4 regions of the Jezberella sp. genome follow, and region 1 is predicted to be linked to each of the others. Evidence: predicted binding sites of a transcription regulator. Region 1 holds the regulator's gene; each other region holds the start of a gene.

What was found. The regulator sigma-54, encoded in region 1, starts transcription at its own class of promoters, with help from an activator protein. The targets are predictions, from matches to a motif close to TGGCANGNAANCTGCTTT.
Region 2: the regulator sigma-54 is predicted to act here: its motif matches at 2,483-2,500, upstream of atzF (allophanate hydrolase).
Region 3: the regulator sigma-54 is predicted to act here: its motif matches at 2,112-2,129, upstream of AC1W8Y_RS10630 (ammonium transporter).
Region 4: the regulator sigma-54 is predicted to act here: its motif matches at 2,394-2,411, upstream of AC1W8Y_RS03065 (P-II family nitrogen regulator).

Annotation. Positions count from the first base shown of each region.
Region 1 is NZ_CBAZRM010000011.1:94,508-98,707, reverse strand. Features, by position in the region: gene AC1W8Y_RS10230 (hypothetical protein) at 221-778, opposite strand; gene rpoN (RNA polymerase factor sigma-54) at 852-2,360, shown strand; gene AC1W8Y_RS10220 (hypothetical protein) at 2,366-3,028, opposite strand; gene AC1W8Y_RS10215 (peptide chain release factor 3) at 3,044-4,200, opposite strand, start outside.
Region 2 is NZ_CBAZRM010000007.1:57,443-61,642, reverse strand. Features, by position in the region: gene AC1W8Y_RS06910 (ABC transporter substrate-binding protein) at 1-687, opposite strand, end outside; gene atzF (allophanate hydrolase) at 714-2,450, opposite strand; gene AC1W8Y_RS06900 (Hsp20 family protein) at 2,557-3,027, opposite strand; gene AC1W8Y_RS06895 (hypothetical protein) at 3,561-3,761, shown strand; gene AC1W8Y_RS06890 (LysR family transcriptional regulator) at 4,131-4,200, shown strand, end outside.
Region 3 is NZ_CBAZRM010000012.1:36,237-40,436, forward strand. Features, by position in the region: gene AC1W8Y_RS10625 (TorF family putative porin) at 1-499, opposite strand, end outside; gene AC1W8Y_RS10630 (ammonium transporter) at 555-2,039, opposite strand; gene AC1W8Y_RS10635 (FMN-binding glutamate synthase family protein) at 2,263-3,924, opposite strand; gene AC1W8Y_RS10640 (GNAT family N-acetyltransferase) at 4,101-4,200, shown strand, end outside.
Region 4 is NZ_CBAZRM010000003.1:84,116-88,315, reverse strand. Features, by position in the region: gene AC1W8Y_RS03075 (YifB family Mg chelatase-like AAA ATPase) at 266-1,816, opposite strand; gene AC1W8Y_RS03070 (accessory factor UbiK family protein) at 1,903-2,160, opposite strand; gene AC1W8Y_RS03065 (P-II family nitrogen regulator) at 2,450-2,788, shown strand; gene ptsP (phosphoenolpyruvate--protein phosphotransferase) at 2,785-4,200, opposite strand, start outside.

The DNA of each region.
Region 1 (4,200 bases):
ATGGCTGCCGGACTGCCACGGGACGCTAGGCCCGGCAACCGATCGCTAGTAGTAGCGATAGAGGGGTGTGCGATAGATCGCGAGATGCAACAGACGAACGAACGCCCTCGACAGCAAGGCCGAGATCGATTTTCGAAGTTGAGACGTCACCGGAGTGCGTCATAAAAATTGCATCCATGTCGCTAGTCGAACATAAATCGATAATAAAAGCAACTTGCGCTCAACCGGTTGACTGACCGCGTGAGGCGCTTGGGGATTTTTCAACACTCGCCGACGGGCCGATGCCACTCGCTGCCAGCGCTGCATCAATGGCGGCTTTTTGGGCACGAGCCAGGGCGAGTTTTCGGACGCGCCCACTTCTCAATTGTTTTAAGGTTGTCCGAATATGGCCGTAGTTGATGGGTACTTCTTTGTCCTTCCAGACCCATTTAAGAACATCCAGCGCCTCGGGTGACAGCTGTGTAGCGAGTGTTTCAATCAAGTCGAGTGGCACCAGTGCATTTCGGCCGGCTAAGATACTTTTGATGAGATAGCTTCTGATCGCACCGAGAATGAACAATGTCACAATCAGCAGCAAACCAGCCCAGATATACCAATTGATACGGTTGAGGAAATCGAGCACTTGAGGCCCGAGAATATTCAGGAAGCTAATGCTGTCATAGCGCAGCCCAGCTGTTCTTTGTAAGACCGTGACGCAGATTGAGAACCAGGCCAGACCAACCACGCCCACGACCAGCAAACGGATTAACACGGGCAACCAAGCGAGCTGGATGCACATTTTTTGTAATAAACGCCGATCTTGGTGGCGATTTTGTGTATTGAGTGAGATCATCATGCACAATATTGTACCCATGAGCAGACAATTACTCGAACTGAGAACCAGTCAACAGTTGACGTTGACCCCAGCCCTGCAGCAATCCTTACGGATTTTGCAGCTGTCGACGCTTGACCTCGAATCAGAGGTGTCCCGGGCGCTGGCCGAAAACCCACTGCTTGAGTCACAAGGACAGGACAGCGAACGGGACGAAAAAGTCTCGGCGGACGCGGCTGGGCAAGTGCCCATGAATTACGACGCGATGGCGACCCCTGTTGCAAATGTCGACAGCCACGATGCTGGGGCAGACGCGAAAGCGTCAACGAATTCAGATGCCGAGTTCGATTCAACCACGTTATCCGCCGATTTCAAGTCGTCTCGCGATTCACGCGATGATGACCAGGATGTTCGGCCCGAGTCTGCGGTGCAGAGCAGTTTGCGTGATTATTTGCTGGATCAATTGAAGACCACCCGTTTTTCGGTGCGAGATGCGGCGCTGGTCGAGATTTTGATCGAGGAACTGGACGACGATGGATTGCTGGCGTCACCGCTGGAAGAGATTGTGACGTGGATGGATCCTGCGCTTGGCTTAACAATCGACGATTTTGCGGTTGCGGTGAACTTGTTGCATTCGTTTGACCCACCGGGGATTGGTGCTCGCGATCTGTCTGAGTGCCTTGACCTACAGTTGCAGTATGCGGATTTGAGTCAATATCCTGAGGCAGGAGACCGCAACATATTGGCGCTGGCTCGTGAAATTTGCAGGATCGGTTTGCCTATATTGGCGACCGGTAACATGGGCAAACTCCGCGATATGCTGGGTTGTGATGTAAGCCAGCTGAAGCTGGCTCACGGACTCATTTTGAAACTGAACCCGAGACCCGCTTCTAACTGGACGCGTCCCGCCGCTGAATTTGCCGTCCCCGACGTCATCGTTCGCAAAGTCGATGCCGATTGGCGGGTATTTCTGAATGATGCGGTCATGCCCAAACTGCGCGTGAACGAAATGTATGCGAAAGCCCTTGGTACGGCACGGTCAGGCGCAAATGCCGACTTGCATGGTAAGTTGCAAGAGGCGCGGTGGCTCATCCGTAATGTGGCCCAGCGCTTTGACACCATCCGCAGAGTGGCTGAAGTCATCGTTCATTATCAGCAAGATTTTTTCTTGCAAGGCTGGCAGGCAATAAGACCCTTAACGTTGAAAGATGTGGCTGGCGAACTTGGGATGCACGAGTCGACCATTTCGCGGGCGACAACGCAAAAATTCATACTCACCCCTTTCGGAACGGTTGAGCTAAAGCGGTTCTTTAGTACAGGCTTAGCCTCATCAGGGGGGGGCGAAGCGACCTCTGCTACCGCGATCCAGACGCGCATCAAGGCCTTGATTGACGCTGAGGACCGGCATAAACCGCTGTCTGACAGTCAACTGGTTAGCTTGCTTGAGAAGGACGGTATTAGCGTTGCGAGGCGAACCGTGGCGAAATATCGTGAAGTACTGCGTATACCCACCGCGCCGCTTAGAAAATCACAAGCACAGGCGAACTGACGATCTTAACCGCCTCCGGGGTGGCTTAATGACGCGTTGGGATTAGGGCAATTACTTGCTTGCCCCCACGCGTGGTTGGGTTCGCAATATCTGCGTTGCGCTTGCTCAACACAGCGTGGGCGATCAAAGAATTTCAGTTTGCTGCATTGATCCAGATCATTTTTTAACGCCTGTTGCCAAGAGATCACCAGTCTGTTGGGAGTTGCTGGTTTTAACGGCTCGGCAGGGCGGTTTGGCACGTCGGGCGAGCGTGGCGCCAAAGGCGTGTTGGGTGCGTCGATGGTGACAATATCAGACGGCCCTTGCGGCCATTGCGTACCGCCCGCAGACAACGCACGATCAGGCATATCAGCCTCGGCTTTTGGTACGTCAATACGGATCATGTCCTCAGAATCACGCACAACGCCATCGACGTGGGTACGCACGATCGACCATTCAACCGGTGCAATGCTTTTTGGCTGTCCAAGCGTCCCGTCTGTCCGTGGTTGTGGTGGTTCGGCGAGGGTTTGCTTGCTTTTGTCGTCAAGTGCGCTCTGGATTTTGGCATCGTTGGCTGAAGCAATACTTGCGGGTGCCTTATTGACCAACCACTCCCCGAGTTTGATCCCACCTTGCCAACAGGCAACTGCAACAATCAACAGAAATCCGATTAACACGCGCCATGACATGGTCTTTCGTCTCAGTTAGTGAGCAGCCGAAGGGGCTGCGCCGTGTTCGCGCATGGCATGAAAACGTATCGAGGGATAGCGCTCTTCTGCGACGCGAAGTTGAGCGCCAGACGTTACCAAAAAGGCTGGCGCTTCGACAACATCATAGGCGATATGTGAGGCATTCGCGTCGATAAATTTGCGTAATTCCTTAGGGTCTTCAGCAGTAATCCATCTGGCCATGCTGTAGCGCGAGGGCATCATGCGTGCTTCACAGCCATATTCGGCAGCGAGCCTGTGCGCGACGACTTCAAACTGTAGTTGGCCGACCGCCCCGAGCAGTAAAGCCCCGCCTGCGGCAATGGGTCGAAATACTTGAATGGCACCTTCTTCACCAAGCTGAGCTAGGCCTGTGCGTAACTGTTTGATACGTAAAGGATCTTTGACTTCAACTGCTTGAAACAGTTCAGGTGCAAAAAACGGTAAACCGGTAAAGTGCAGGGATTCTCCCTCGGTGAGAACATCGCCAAGATGCAAGATCCCGTGATTGGGAATACCAATCACATCACCCGCGTAAGCCTCATCAACCAATTCACGGCGTTGTGACAAAAAGGACACGACGTTATTGGGTCTGATTTCCTTACCATTACGGGATACTTTTAGCCGCATCCCGCGATTGAATTTCCCCGAACTGACCCTGACAAAGGCGACGCGATCGCGATGTGCCGGATCCATATTGGCCTGTACTTTGAACACAACGCCAGTGAATTTTGGCTCTTCAGGATTGACCTGCCGTTCAGTAGCGCTTCGGGAACCAGGTGGTGGGGCCTGATCGACGAGCGCATCCAGCACCTCTTGTACGCCAAAGTTGTTGATGGCAGAGCCGAAAAATACAGGGGTTTGTTTGCCCGCCAGGAAGGCAGCACGATCAAACGCAGGGGCCGCCGCCTGAATCAGTTCGATGTCGTTTTTTGCGCTGGTGAATGCATCGCCAAAGCGCTTGGCGATCTCAGGATTATCGAGACCATCAATGACGTCGTCTTTGCTGTCGTCGCGGCGTTCTTGGCCTGGTCGAAACAGTCGCATCTGGTCGCGTGCAATATCAAACACGCCACCAAATGCCTTGCCCATGCCAACGGGCCACGACATGGGAACCGCATCCATGCCGATATGTTCTTCGATTTCAGCTAACA
Region 2 (4,200 bases), on a different contig from region 1:
GAGGATGTACTTAGAGATGACGCCAGCTTCCAAGACGCGGGTGGCACCATTCAAGCGACCAATCGTCCCGGTCGGCTCCAGGGTATAGACAGCATCAACCTGACCTGCGGCAAGTGCTGCCACGTGTTGTGCAATCGGCAGTTCAATCACGGTAGCCCCGGTTGCACCTGCACGCTCAAGTACTGTTCTGGCCAGTGTTAGGTTTTGAATGCCAGGGCCACTGGCAACTTTTTTGCCTTTGAGCTCAGCCATGGTTTTTACGGGGCTGCTAGAGGCGACTAAAAATTCGTCCAACACGTCTTTGACATTACTTGGGTTGGACGCAAAGATTTTAAAGGTACCGGGGGAGGCAACTTCACCGATGCCCAAGTTGGCTGAGCCGGTACCGTTGGCGCTACCGTCACAACGACCGGCAAGCATCGCTTCCATAATCTGTGCGGCACTGGCGAATTTAACGCCCTCAACGTCCAGACCCGCCTCTTTGAAGTAACCCTTTTCAAGCGCCGCGTAAAAGGGCAGACCTGCCGCTATGGGCCAATAGCCGATTCGAATTTTTGGGGTGCTTTGCGCGTGAACGAGCGATGGGGTTCCCAGCACGCTCAATGCACCAGTGGCCGCCCCTGCTTGTAATAGCTTGCGGCGCGAAGTGGAGACAAAGGGCTTAGCTGTCAAGGTGCGATGGGTCATGAAGAACTCCAAGGGTGAGTAAAAGGTCAATTGGTTGAGTGGGTCAAGCTGTTTACGTAGGCGCGCCATCCGCCCAGATGAGTAATATCCGTCGCTGTTGTTAGCGCTTGTGCTTCACAAACGAAGCCTTGCACTGAAGAGCCATCGGCGAGTGTCAAGGTACCAATGCCCAGCGGGGCTGGGATCGACGCAACGAATGAACCGTAGTGGGTTAGCGGCATCTCCCAGATCTCGAGGGCGATTGCGGCCCCCTGGCCTGACTCCACACGCAACAAACCAGGTTTGGGCGGTTGCGAGTCTGCTAACGCAAAAAAGCGATAGTCAGGTGCTGTATGCGTAGCTTCGACCAAGGTGGCATCCCGCTCTGTCAGTTGCCAGTTCAACGGCATGCCGCTCAGGTGTGCCCCCAATACAGCGACCCGTACGGTAGCGGGCGTCTGCAAAGCTGCGATGGGCTCTGGCTCAGGCAAGGTCTGCGAGGTGGCGCCAAGCGATAAATCCGTGGCGTGGTGATAACGCTGGCCCAGATCGGCCAATTGCCAATCGCTGCCAGCTGGGCCAATCAGGGTGACGCCAAAGGGCAATCCATCGGGCCTGATCAGACTCGGTACCGACAGCGCAGCGTAGTCAAACAGGTTAACGAAGTTGGTGTATTGCCCAAGGTTACGGTTAAGGGCGACAGGATCTGCTTGCATTTGATCGATGGTGTAGTGCGTCGGTGCGGTCGGCACAAACAGGACATCGATCTCTTGCCACATCCGCCGGGCTACCTGACTGAGGGCCAACATCTCAATCTCAGCACGAATGTAGTCAGCGGCGCTATATTGCCGTCCTTTGGCGATGATGCTGCGTACCGGCTCGATCACCTCTTCTTCATGGGCATCAAAAAATGCTTGAATGGCGGTATAGCGCTGACTGACCAATGCACTGTCGTAGAGCATGGCCGCGGCCTGCGCAAGCGGTGCGTAATTAATCGTCACCGCGGTACCACCGAGGCGCGTCAGCTGATCCAGAGACTGGGTAAAAGCCGCCTCAGCGAGTTTGTCGCCAAAGAATTCAAGGGTATCGGGTACGCCAAAGCGAAACTTTGCTGGTAAGGGTTTCGAAGCCATCGTAACCCTTCGGGAAAACGGATCCGCCTCGTCATAGCCTATACACGCCTGCAACACCTTCGCTGCCGTTGAGACTGTCGCTGCAAAAATCGAGACGCAATCGACGTTTTGTGCTGCGGGCACCACGCCTCGGGCCGAAATCAAACCACGGGTCGGCTTCAGGCCCACAAGGTTGTTCAGACCAGCGGGCACACGTCCCGAGCCTGCCGTATCCGTGCCCAGAGAGAAGTCGGCCAGGCCTTTGGCCACGACGTAAGCCGAGCCGGAACTGGATCCGCCCGAAACATAGGCCGCGTTGATTGCATTAGGAACCGCGCCGTAGGGAGAACGTGTTCCGTTGAGACCGCAAGCAAACTGATCGAGGTTGGTTTTGCCTATCAGGCGCGCACCAGCCCGAAGCAAGTGGTCTACCACCTGCGCGTGCTCGCTCGGCGAGTAAGCAAAAGCCGAGCATCCGGCGGTTGTCGGTAAACCCGCCACGTCAATATTGTCTTTGACGGCAAAGCGCAAGCCATCCAGTGGGCCAGCGCCAGCCTGCGATTGCGGCTGACTAGAGGGCTCAGCGGACACGCGCGTGATCCACGCCGAATCTGTATCTGTGGCCTCGGCGCAAGCTGGTCTGCGAGTGATTCCAGCGAATGGTGGTTGCACGGTATTGCGTCTCCCTGTTTTGTTTAAGGGTAGAAGCAATATTTGTGCCAATCTCAGGTGGTGACGCTAGTCAGCAGACAGCTCTGACTAGCGCCACGGGACGGTCTTAAGCCGCTAACTTATCCTGCGCGTCTTCTGGCAACAGTCGGCCAGCGCCGCCGATCGAGATCTTGCGGGGCAGTTTCTCAGCGGGGATCACGTTTTCAAGCCTAATCACCAACAAACCGCTTTCAATATCAGCCGAACGAACCACCACTGTCTCAGCGAGCGTGAAGTCATGTTTAAAGTCACGATTCGCAATGCCTTTGTGCAGATATTCACCAACCGGCTCAGACTTAAACTTCCCTGTCACCGTCAACTTGCTGCCTTCAGACGTGATGTCGATTTCGTCTTGTTTGAAACCAGCGATCGCAATCTCAATGGCGTAGTCACGCTCACTGATTTTGACGATGTTATAGGGTGGATAGCTCTGGGCTTTATTGACGCCGTCACTTGAGCTCATTTGCTCAAACGCATCGATCAGCCGATCAAAACCAATTGAATTCAACAGCACGTTTCTACCTAGCGTGTAGGTCATCATTTTCTCCTTAAATTTAAGCAAGTTTCATTGCCCAGACCCTTAAGGCATCCGGGTACTGACTATTTAGGGATTGACCAACAAAATTTCAAGAGGAGAAGCGAGCGTGGGGCAAGATCAAGCGATCATTTTGTGTTTTTCGATGGGCTAGCAAAAACGCCATAAAAAAAACGGGGCCATCTTCATGACCCCGCTGGCTTTATTGACACGGCTAACAACATGGGCGTTAAAAAGGAAAAGTTTACCGGAGACTTTAATCGCCTTATGCGAATAACAAGATTTATGCCATTTTCATTGGTGAAATACAAATTTTTCAAAATTGAAAGTGGCAAAAGTGTAAATTTATTTGTAAATAAATTCGCTCTAACTATTTCAAAGACATGACTGAACAGTCTGGTTGACTTGACCACGCGAATCGGATATCTTGAGCGATCAAAGGCTGTCAACCGAAACAGCCTTATTTTCAGGTTTGCCACGTCAAGATTGTTTTGATCGCGCAGGACATAAGGCGGACAATTTGACTAGGAGTAACCATGAAGAAGCACTCGCAGCCAATTGACTCGAATGGCGGTAAGGTCGGCCCGTTGCTGTCTAAGTCGGATTTCGAAAAGTTTGCGGACTCTCTTTGGATGCCATCTGTATTAGAGGACTCTTATTTTGAAGAAATGCGGAAACAGAGATCACCAAAAGACATTCCAAAACGGCATATTGATGGCCAGGATGTTTCCCAATGAGATAAGGCATCAATGCATATTCCGGTCTGACGGATCAACTTCTCCGGAAGTCCCTGACCACCGTATATCAATTTTCTGGTGTCGCTATAACAGGTTCGACGGCGCCGCTTTGGGCTGCAAGCCGACTTAGCGTTTTACGATCTGCCTTCTCCAAAGCAGTCATCGCTGCCATAGGAACGGTACGCACCCATCAGCTAGCGATAGTTGAACATTGTCTCTAGCTACCAAATCCCTGTGCCTGGGCAACTGCGAGTGTTGACGAATGTCTGAAACATGGAAAATTGGAACGATCCATGATGTTGAGAGGGATTCATAATGACCCCAACAGTTATCTTAAGCAATTGAAAGAAAAATACCGTCTGAGACGACATGGAAGACACGAATTCAAAACTCGGCCTAGACAGTTTCGACATAGCGCAGTTAAGGTTTCTTCAAGCGC
Region 3 (4,200 bases), on a different contig from region 1:
CGAACAGTGTGCTAAGCGAATACGAAAACTTGACGTAACCAGTGAGAGGGCCAAACGTAAAGTTCTGGGCCGCATAGGCTTCGGTGGTGTTGGGGCTGACTCCGTCACTCGGATACCCTGACGATGGATAATAATATTGCAAGATGCCGACGTCAGCGATGAAACCCTCAGACCAGTCGTGCTTGTAGCCACCATAAAAGTCCATTTCGATGGGGGCTGACGTGCCTTTGTTGGCATCAGAGATCCAGCTAATGGTTGAGTTCCAATTGCCGATGTAGAAACCGCTCTCATGCGCGTAGTCAAACCCACCTTGGACAGCTGGTTGAAAGTTTGATTGCGAGAGACCACGATACCGGTATTCGCTAACCACAGAGGCGTTGGCCGTAAATGGGCTTGGGGCCGCTGCGGGTTCTTCCGCCAGTGCGACCTGGGTGTAAGCCGCGCCCGTTAATGTGCATGCCAAGGCAAGGACAGTGACAGATTTCGATAAGAGTTGCATGAGTGCTCCGGGAGTTATTTAGCACGTGCTTAAAGCAAACTGATTAAGGTGAAGCTTAATTTTCGTAGGCAGACTCGCCATGCGAGGTGATGTCAAGGCCTTCACGCTCTTCATCCTCTGGGACACGCAGTCCGATCACGATATCGACCAATTTGAAGGCAATGAACGAGACCACACCTGACCAGATCAACGTCGTCAGGACGCCTTGGGACTGAATCCAGAGTTGACCGAGCATGTCGTAGTCTTTGGCAGTAGCATTGGTGACGTAGTCGTAGATGCCTGTGCCGCCCAAGGAGGGGGCTGCAAACACGCCTGTTAGAAGGGCACCCAATATCCCGCCAACACCATGTACACCGAAGACATCCAAGGAGTCGTCTGAACCCAACAGCTTTTTCAGACCGTTGACACCCCATAAACAAACAATGCCAGCTAGCGCACCAATGACCAGGGCGCCCATCGGGCCGACAAAACCAGCAGCGGGGGTGATGGCCACCAAACCTGCGACGCAACCCGATGCACCACCCAGCACGGATGGCTTGCCTTTAGAAATCCACTCAGCAAAGGTCCAGCCTAATACTGCAGCAGCGGTTGCCAAGAAGGTGTTCACAAAGGCGAGAGCAGCTGTGCCATTGGCTTCAAGCGCTGAGCCAGCGTTGAATCCGAACCAGCCGAACCACAGTAGCGATGCGCCCGTCATGACATGAACCATGTTGTGTGGCTTCATGATTTCGCGGCCGTAACCGAGGCGCTTGCCAATCACAAATGAGCCAACCAGACCGGCAATGGCCGCATTGATATGAACGACAGTACCACCGGCGAAATCAAGCACCCCTTTCTGAAACAACCAGCCTGCCTTGGCTGTCATCGCATCAAGTGAAGCGGCATCTTTGACGTCGTCTGGACCAGGCCAGAACCAAACCATGTGGGCAATCGGCAGGTAGCTGAAGGTGAACCACAACACCATGAAGCACAGGATTGCAGAAAACTTGGCACGCTCAGCAAAAGCACCGATGATCAGACAGCATGTGATCGTTGCAAAGACCGCCTGAAACGCCATGAAGACAAACTCAGGAATGACAACGCCCTTGCTGAAAGTGGCTGCATTGGTATCCGGCGTCAATCCAGCCAGAAATAATCGGTCGAATTTTCCGATCCAAGCTGAGCCCTCGGTGAACGCGAGGCTATAGCCATAGATCGACCAGAGGACAGTAATTAAAGAAAAAATCACCATACACTGAGCGCAGACCGACAGGATGTTTTTCGCCCGCGTTAAGCCGCCGTAGAACAAAGCCAGACCTGGCAATGTCATGAGAAGAACCAGTGCCGTTGAGATCAACATCCATGCGGTATCCCCTTTGTTGGGGGTCGGCGGCGTGACCGCCGCGGCATCGCCGGCGGCTGCAGGTGCTGCAACGGCCGCTGCTGTGGCTGCCGGTTTAGCGTCTTGCGCATGCGCGACGGGCGCGATGCTAAGACTAGCCGCGCTCAACATAAACGCGACTGCCGCTAAGGCTAGAGATCGTTTTATCCAAGTTAACATGAAGATCCTCTTTAGTGATTGAAACTCATTACATTAGTTCGGAAACTAATTATTGATTGACTTGTCACGATCTAAGCAAGAGCCATGCCAGACTGCCTATGTGCGCTGCAACAATAATGTCACATAGAAAGAACGGATAAAACGGCGATAAACGTTTTCAATTGCCTCGAGATCGCCCTCAAGTAGTGCAAAAAGTACCATGTTGGTGCATAAAACGCGATGATCAGGCAATCACCGGTTCTGAGTTGGTTTGCGCTTTTGCTAACGACTCACCCAAGTCTTGGTTAGGCGCGAACCGGTCCGCGCTTGCCATGGGCCAGCCAATTTGAAACACACGAGTAGGAAGTTCGCCTCTGAGCAATGAGCCGGGGGGCATCGATGGAAATATCGACGAGAGCAGCGTGACTTGCGTCGACGACATGCGGCGCGCGATGTGATGCGTGTGCAGATCGTCTGGATGCTTAAGCCCTGCGGCCGCAAGCAACTCGCCCAACGCATGCAGTGTGTTTTGATGAAAGCTGGCGACACGAGGTGCCTTGTCTGCCACCACCAGTGCTTTTTGTCGTTGGGGATCCTGTGTGGTCACGCCGGTGGGGCATCGATCGGTGTGACAGGCTTGTGCCTGAATGCATCCGATTGAAAACATGAACGCGCGAGCGCTGTTACACCAGTCTGCCCCAAGAGCCATGATACAGGCCATGTCGAACGCGGATACGATCTTACCGGAGGCACCGATTTTAATCAGGTGCCGCAAATTGAGACCAACCAAAGTATTGTGCACCAGACGCAATCCCTCTCTCAGCGGTGTGCCAACGTGATCAACGAATTCGACTGGCGCGGCCCCTGTGCCACCCTCTGCGCCATCAACAACAATGAAATCTGGCGTAATACCCGTTTCAACCATGGCCTTGGCGATCCCGAACCACTCCCATGTGTGGCCGATACACAATTTAAACCCAATGGGTTTGCCACCACTCAGCGCGCGCAATCGCTGCACGAATTGCAATAAACCCTTGGGACTGTCGAATTCGGTATGAGCCGCTGGTGAATTGCAATCTTCACCCTCTTTGACACCACGGGCGAGCGCGATTTCGGCCGTGACTTTCGCACCAGGTAAAATCCCCCCATGGCCTGGTTTTGCCCCTTGAGACAATTTGATTTCGATCATGCGTACTTGAGGCAAGCTCGCATTAGCGACGAAATTGGTTTCAGAGAATCGGCCGTTTTCATCACGGCAACCGAAGTAGCCTGAACCGATGTTCCAGATTAAGTCTCCCCCTGGCTTTTTGTGGTAACTGCTGATGCCGCCTTCACCCGTATCGTGTGCAAAATTGCCGATTTTGGCACCTTCGTTGAGCGCGAGTACCGCATTGGCAGACAGCGCCCCAAAACTCATGGCCGAAATATTCAGGACCGATAGTGATACTGGCTGCAAACAGGCGGGCCCACCCACGGTAATGCGAAAATCCATGTCGGCTATTTTCGTGGGCGCCATTGAATGATTAATCCACTCATAACGATCCCCATACACATCAAGTTGGGTACCAAACGGGCGTTTATCACTCGCCTTTTTAGCGCGTTGATAAGCCAACGAGCGTTTGACCCTAGCAAAGGGGGCCTCTTCTGTATCGTTCTCGAGTAGATATTGCCTGATCTCAGGCCGGATGAACTCGAGAAAAAATCGGATATGACCAATGATGGGGTAATTGCGCAGGATCGCGTGATGTGATTGATGAAGGTCTCTAAACCCGACCGCCACCAACAACCAAGAGGGCAGCGCTAGCAGTAACCAGTAAGGAGAACCCAATAGCATGAGCCCTGTCCCAATCGCGGCACCTGCCATGGCAATCCATAGTGCAAAATTTCGTGGTGCAAGCAATGCCATAAGTGCCTCGTCTCAAATGATGTTTGCTGGGAATTTAACAGACAACGTTGGACATGCTTGTCTCAAGTGTGCCGCAGGATGTTGGTATCCTATGCAACTTAAGGTCAGCTATGTTGCACTATCGTGATACGGGTTAGCACATGGGGTGGCTGGCTAAACGCGAATTGATTGAGCTCATGAATGACAGGCAAAAAGAGATTGAAATGCATCGCCATGACGTAAACATAAGATTGGGGCCTTGGCATGAGATGCAACAAGACGCGCTGCCCATCAGGC
Region 4 (4,200 bases), on a different contig from region 1:
CGCGTGTCCCACAGGTGCTTTGCCTAAGGCAAATCTTGGTAACCTGAAGCGCATGCGACTTCTAACCCCACCGCCTTGTGGTCACTCGAAAGAGCCGATTCACAAGAGACAAAAATCATCACTGATGTCAACATTGACGTCAATTATTGACTTCATGTACTTAAGCTCATGTACTTAAGCTCATGTACTTAAGCTCATATACTTAAGCGGGAAAGCCTTTGATTATAATATGGTTTTTGGGTTTTACGCAAGTTTCGCCTTCAAGTTACTGTGTAAAGTGACTCAGATTCTCTATTCGATATTTAAACGCCTCGGCGAGATGCACGGTTGAAATTTCTGTTGCCGCATCCAAGTCTGCGCAGGTTCGAGCCACCCGCTGTAGACGGGCAACAGAGCGATTGGATAAGCGATAGCGTAGGGTTAGCATCTGGATTAGCGCTTGCGCAGCGGTGTCCAAAATACAGTATCGGTTGAGTGACGTGCCTGTTAAACGAGCATTAGCAACGCCCTGACGCTGTGTGGCTCGGGCGTGCGCGCACTGCACTCTTGGCCGAATGACCGCTGATTTCTCAGCGGGTGTCTGTCTATTCTGCTCACGACAGGCAGACGGTAACCACACAACAATATCAATGCGATCCAGCAACGGCCCAGATAATTTGGCTTGGTAGCGTCGAATGTCTTGAGCTGAGCACCGGCAACGCCCGCCGGAATCACCGCGATAACCACAGGGACACGGATTCATGGTTGCAATCAGCTGAAAGTTTGCTGGAAAGGTGATTTTGTGGTTTGCACGGGCAATTGAAATTTGCTGATTTTCCAGGGGCTCTCGAAGGGCTTCAAGGGTGCGGCGATCAAATTCAGGGATTTCGTCTAAAAAAAGAACGCCGTGATGCGCCAGCGTAATTTCACCTGGTTGCGGGATACGCCCGCCGCCAACGATCGCAGCGGGTGAGGCGCTATGATGAGGCGCTCTAAATGGTCGATCCGCTAGGTTAAGGTCGGTTGACTCAGCATATGAGGCAATGGCCGCCACTTCGACTTGCTCAGTCGTCAGTAGCGGCGGCAAAATGCCAGGCAAACAATTCGCCAGCATGCTTTTACCAACCCCTGGTGGACCAATCAACAACATGCTGTGAAACCCGGTTGCAGCGACTTCGAGCGCTCGCCGAGCAGTCGCTTGCCCTTGCACTTCCCCCATACAGGGGCGACCATGATGTTGCTTATTTGGCAACGCTTTCAAAGCAATAGACGACAATTCGCAACGGTCACACAGAAAATCAACCACTTGTTTGAGTGTGTCTGCAGCAAATACCTTGTCCAACAACGCTCGACTGGCGTGCTCGGCGCTCAGTCTGGGCACGATCAAGCCACGAATCTGGGGATGACGCGACACTTCCATGGCGATCGTGATTGCCCCGCGAATCGGCATCAACGCGCCTGTCAGCGACAGCTCACCGGCAAAGACGAATTGGCTCAGTCGAGAGACGAAATTGTCTTTCGACGAGGTGACGGATAGTTCAGGCAGATCAATTTGGCCAGAGATCAGCAATACGCCCAAGGCGATGGGTAGGTCGAAACGACCCGACTCCTTTGGCAAATCCGCGGGCGCCAAATTAACGGTGATCCGCCCGTTCGGGAACTCAAAGCCGCTACTTTGAATAGCTGCTCGTACTCGTTCCCGACTTTCTTTAACTTCTGCATCTGCGAGCCCGACGACGGTGAAGCTTGGTAAACCAGTACCAAGGTGCACCTCTACATTGACAGGCAGTGCAACCATGCCGACCAGCGCTCGGCTATTTAATACGGCTAGTGTCATACGTCAGCCTAAAAAGGCCGAAGTGTATGGTTGTCTAAAACAAAGATAAAGATCGTCAGGATAGAAACGTCTGCGCAAAAAAATGCCTAAATAGCACCTGCTTCAAGCGCTGCGATGCGAGCCTCAAGCGCACGCACTTGGGTCTCGAGCACAGTTACTCGCTCTGTTGTCAGGCGCAGAAGGCTTGATTGAGCATCAAAATCTTCTCGTGTGACTAGATCCATCTTATTGAAAGCGCTACCCATCATGGCACGGACGTTACGCTCAATATCTGCCGCTGGGCTCTTGGCAACCAGTTCAGACAAGTTCTGTTGCACCTGTTCAATCCAAACGTTCGGTTTCATGGCGAATCCTTGCAAAAAGTGAAACGACGATCTGGTCATAGTTTACAACTAGACCATTCGTTGTAACGAATCGACGTCTAACCATACTTGGTAAAAAAATACCAATTTGGGGCGTGCGACTCGAAAATGCACTGTTATGGAGCGATTTTGTATGCGCTGTCATGATTTTGTCAAAATCACGCAAAAACCTTCAAGGTTTAAGGGTAGGCATGAACCCGCATCTAGCCATTTATTGGCATGAAATTTGCTTTATCTCAACCGTTACAACAATAGACTTAGGGATAGATCCATGAAGCTGATTATTGCAATCATTAAACCGTTCAAGCTCGATGAAGTCAGGGTCGCGTTATCGACCTTAGGAGTTCAAGGTCTGACTGTTACAGAGGTTAAAGGCTTTGGTCGGCAAAAAGGTCACACCGAACTCTACCGTGGTGCCGAATATGCCGTCGATTTTTTACCAAAATTAAGGGTTGAAGCAGCCGTGGCCGACAACTTGGTCGATCAAGCGATAGAGACCATCGAACAAGCAGCTAGAACCGGGAAGATTGGCGACGGTAAGATTTTTGTCGCAGCACTTGAACAAGTGGTACGAATCAGAACCGGTGAAACAGGCGAAGCGGCCCTTTAATCCTGTGAGTTCAAAAAATCGGGGTCAATGGGTTGACCTCGATTAAGAATCGTTGCGACCTCAGTCCTTAGGGCATTTGAATGAGCCCGACGTATTTCCCGTTTAACGTCCAACAACTGCTGGGGATGCATCGAGAATTCAGTCAAGCCTAATCCAAGAAGCAGTCGGGTAAGCTTTGAGTCACCTGCCATTTCGCCACAAACCGACACGGGCTTGCCTGCTCTTTCTCCCGCATTAATCGTATTGGCAATGAGTCTCAGGACAGCTGGGTGAAGCGGATCGTAAAGAGAGGCTACTTCTGAATCGGTTCTGTCAATGGCCAATGTGTATTGGATGAGGTCGTTCGTGCCGATCGAAAGAAAGTCTAAAACTTGTACAAATGGCTCGATCGCGATGGCAATGGCCGGAACTTCTACCATGGCACCGAGTTCAACGTTTAGGTCGTATGGCTCACCGCGCTCATCGAGTTCTTGCATCGCAGCGCGGACTGCCGCTTTGGTGGCTTGTATCTCATGCAGGTGCGCGATCATCGGAATCAGGATTTTGACCTTGCCGTGGGCAGACGCACGTAAAATCGCCCGCAATTGAGTGGCGAATAACTCTGGCCGAGCCAAGCAGTACCTGATAGCCCGTTGACCGAGAGCTGGGTTCATGGTGACCGCTAACTCGCCATCTAATGTCTTATCGGCACCAATATCAAGCGTACGAATCGTGACAGGTCGACCTTCCATGGTTTTAACAACCGTCGCATAAGCTTGATATTGCTCTTCTTCATTGGGCAGGTCAGTCTTACCAATGAAGAGGAACTCACTGCGAAACAAACCGATCCCATCGGCGCCATTTGCCACAGCGAGGGCGGCCTCTTCGGGCAACTCGATATTGGCCAGCATACCGATACGGTGGCCATCCAAGGTCACCGCAGGCACGTTTTTAAGGAGGGCGAGTTCTTCTCGATAACGACGAAACTCTGCCTGCATCTGTCGATATTCTTGCAGTGCAAAATCTGGCGGATTGACGATCACTGTGCCCGACGCGCCATCCAAAACCACCACGTCGCCATCAGCAACGAGCGAACGGACATGACCTAAACCCACGACCGCAGGTACCGCCATACTTCTAGCAACAATGGCCGTATGGGATGTGGGGCCACCAAGGTCTGTCGCAAAACCCGCGAAGCTCGCGCCACGCAATCGCACCATGTCGGCCGGAGAGATATCGTGAGCGACGACGATCAGCGACTCGTCTGTATGCTGAACATTTGTCAACGTGAACGCAGAAGGCGAGCCTGACATGGCGTCAATGACGCGCTCAATGACTTGCCTGACGTCTGACCCGCGCTCTCGAAGATATTCATCTTCCATGGCAGCAAATTGTTCACCAAGTACTTGGCCTTGCGCGGTTAAAGCCCACTC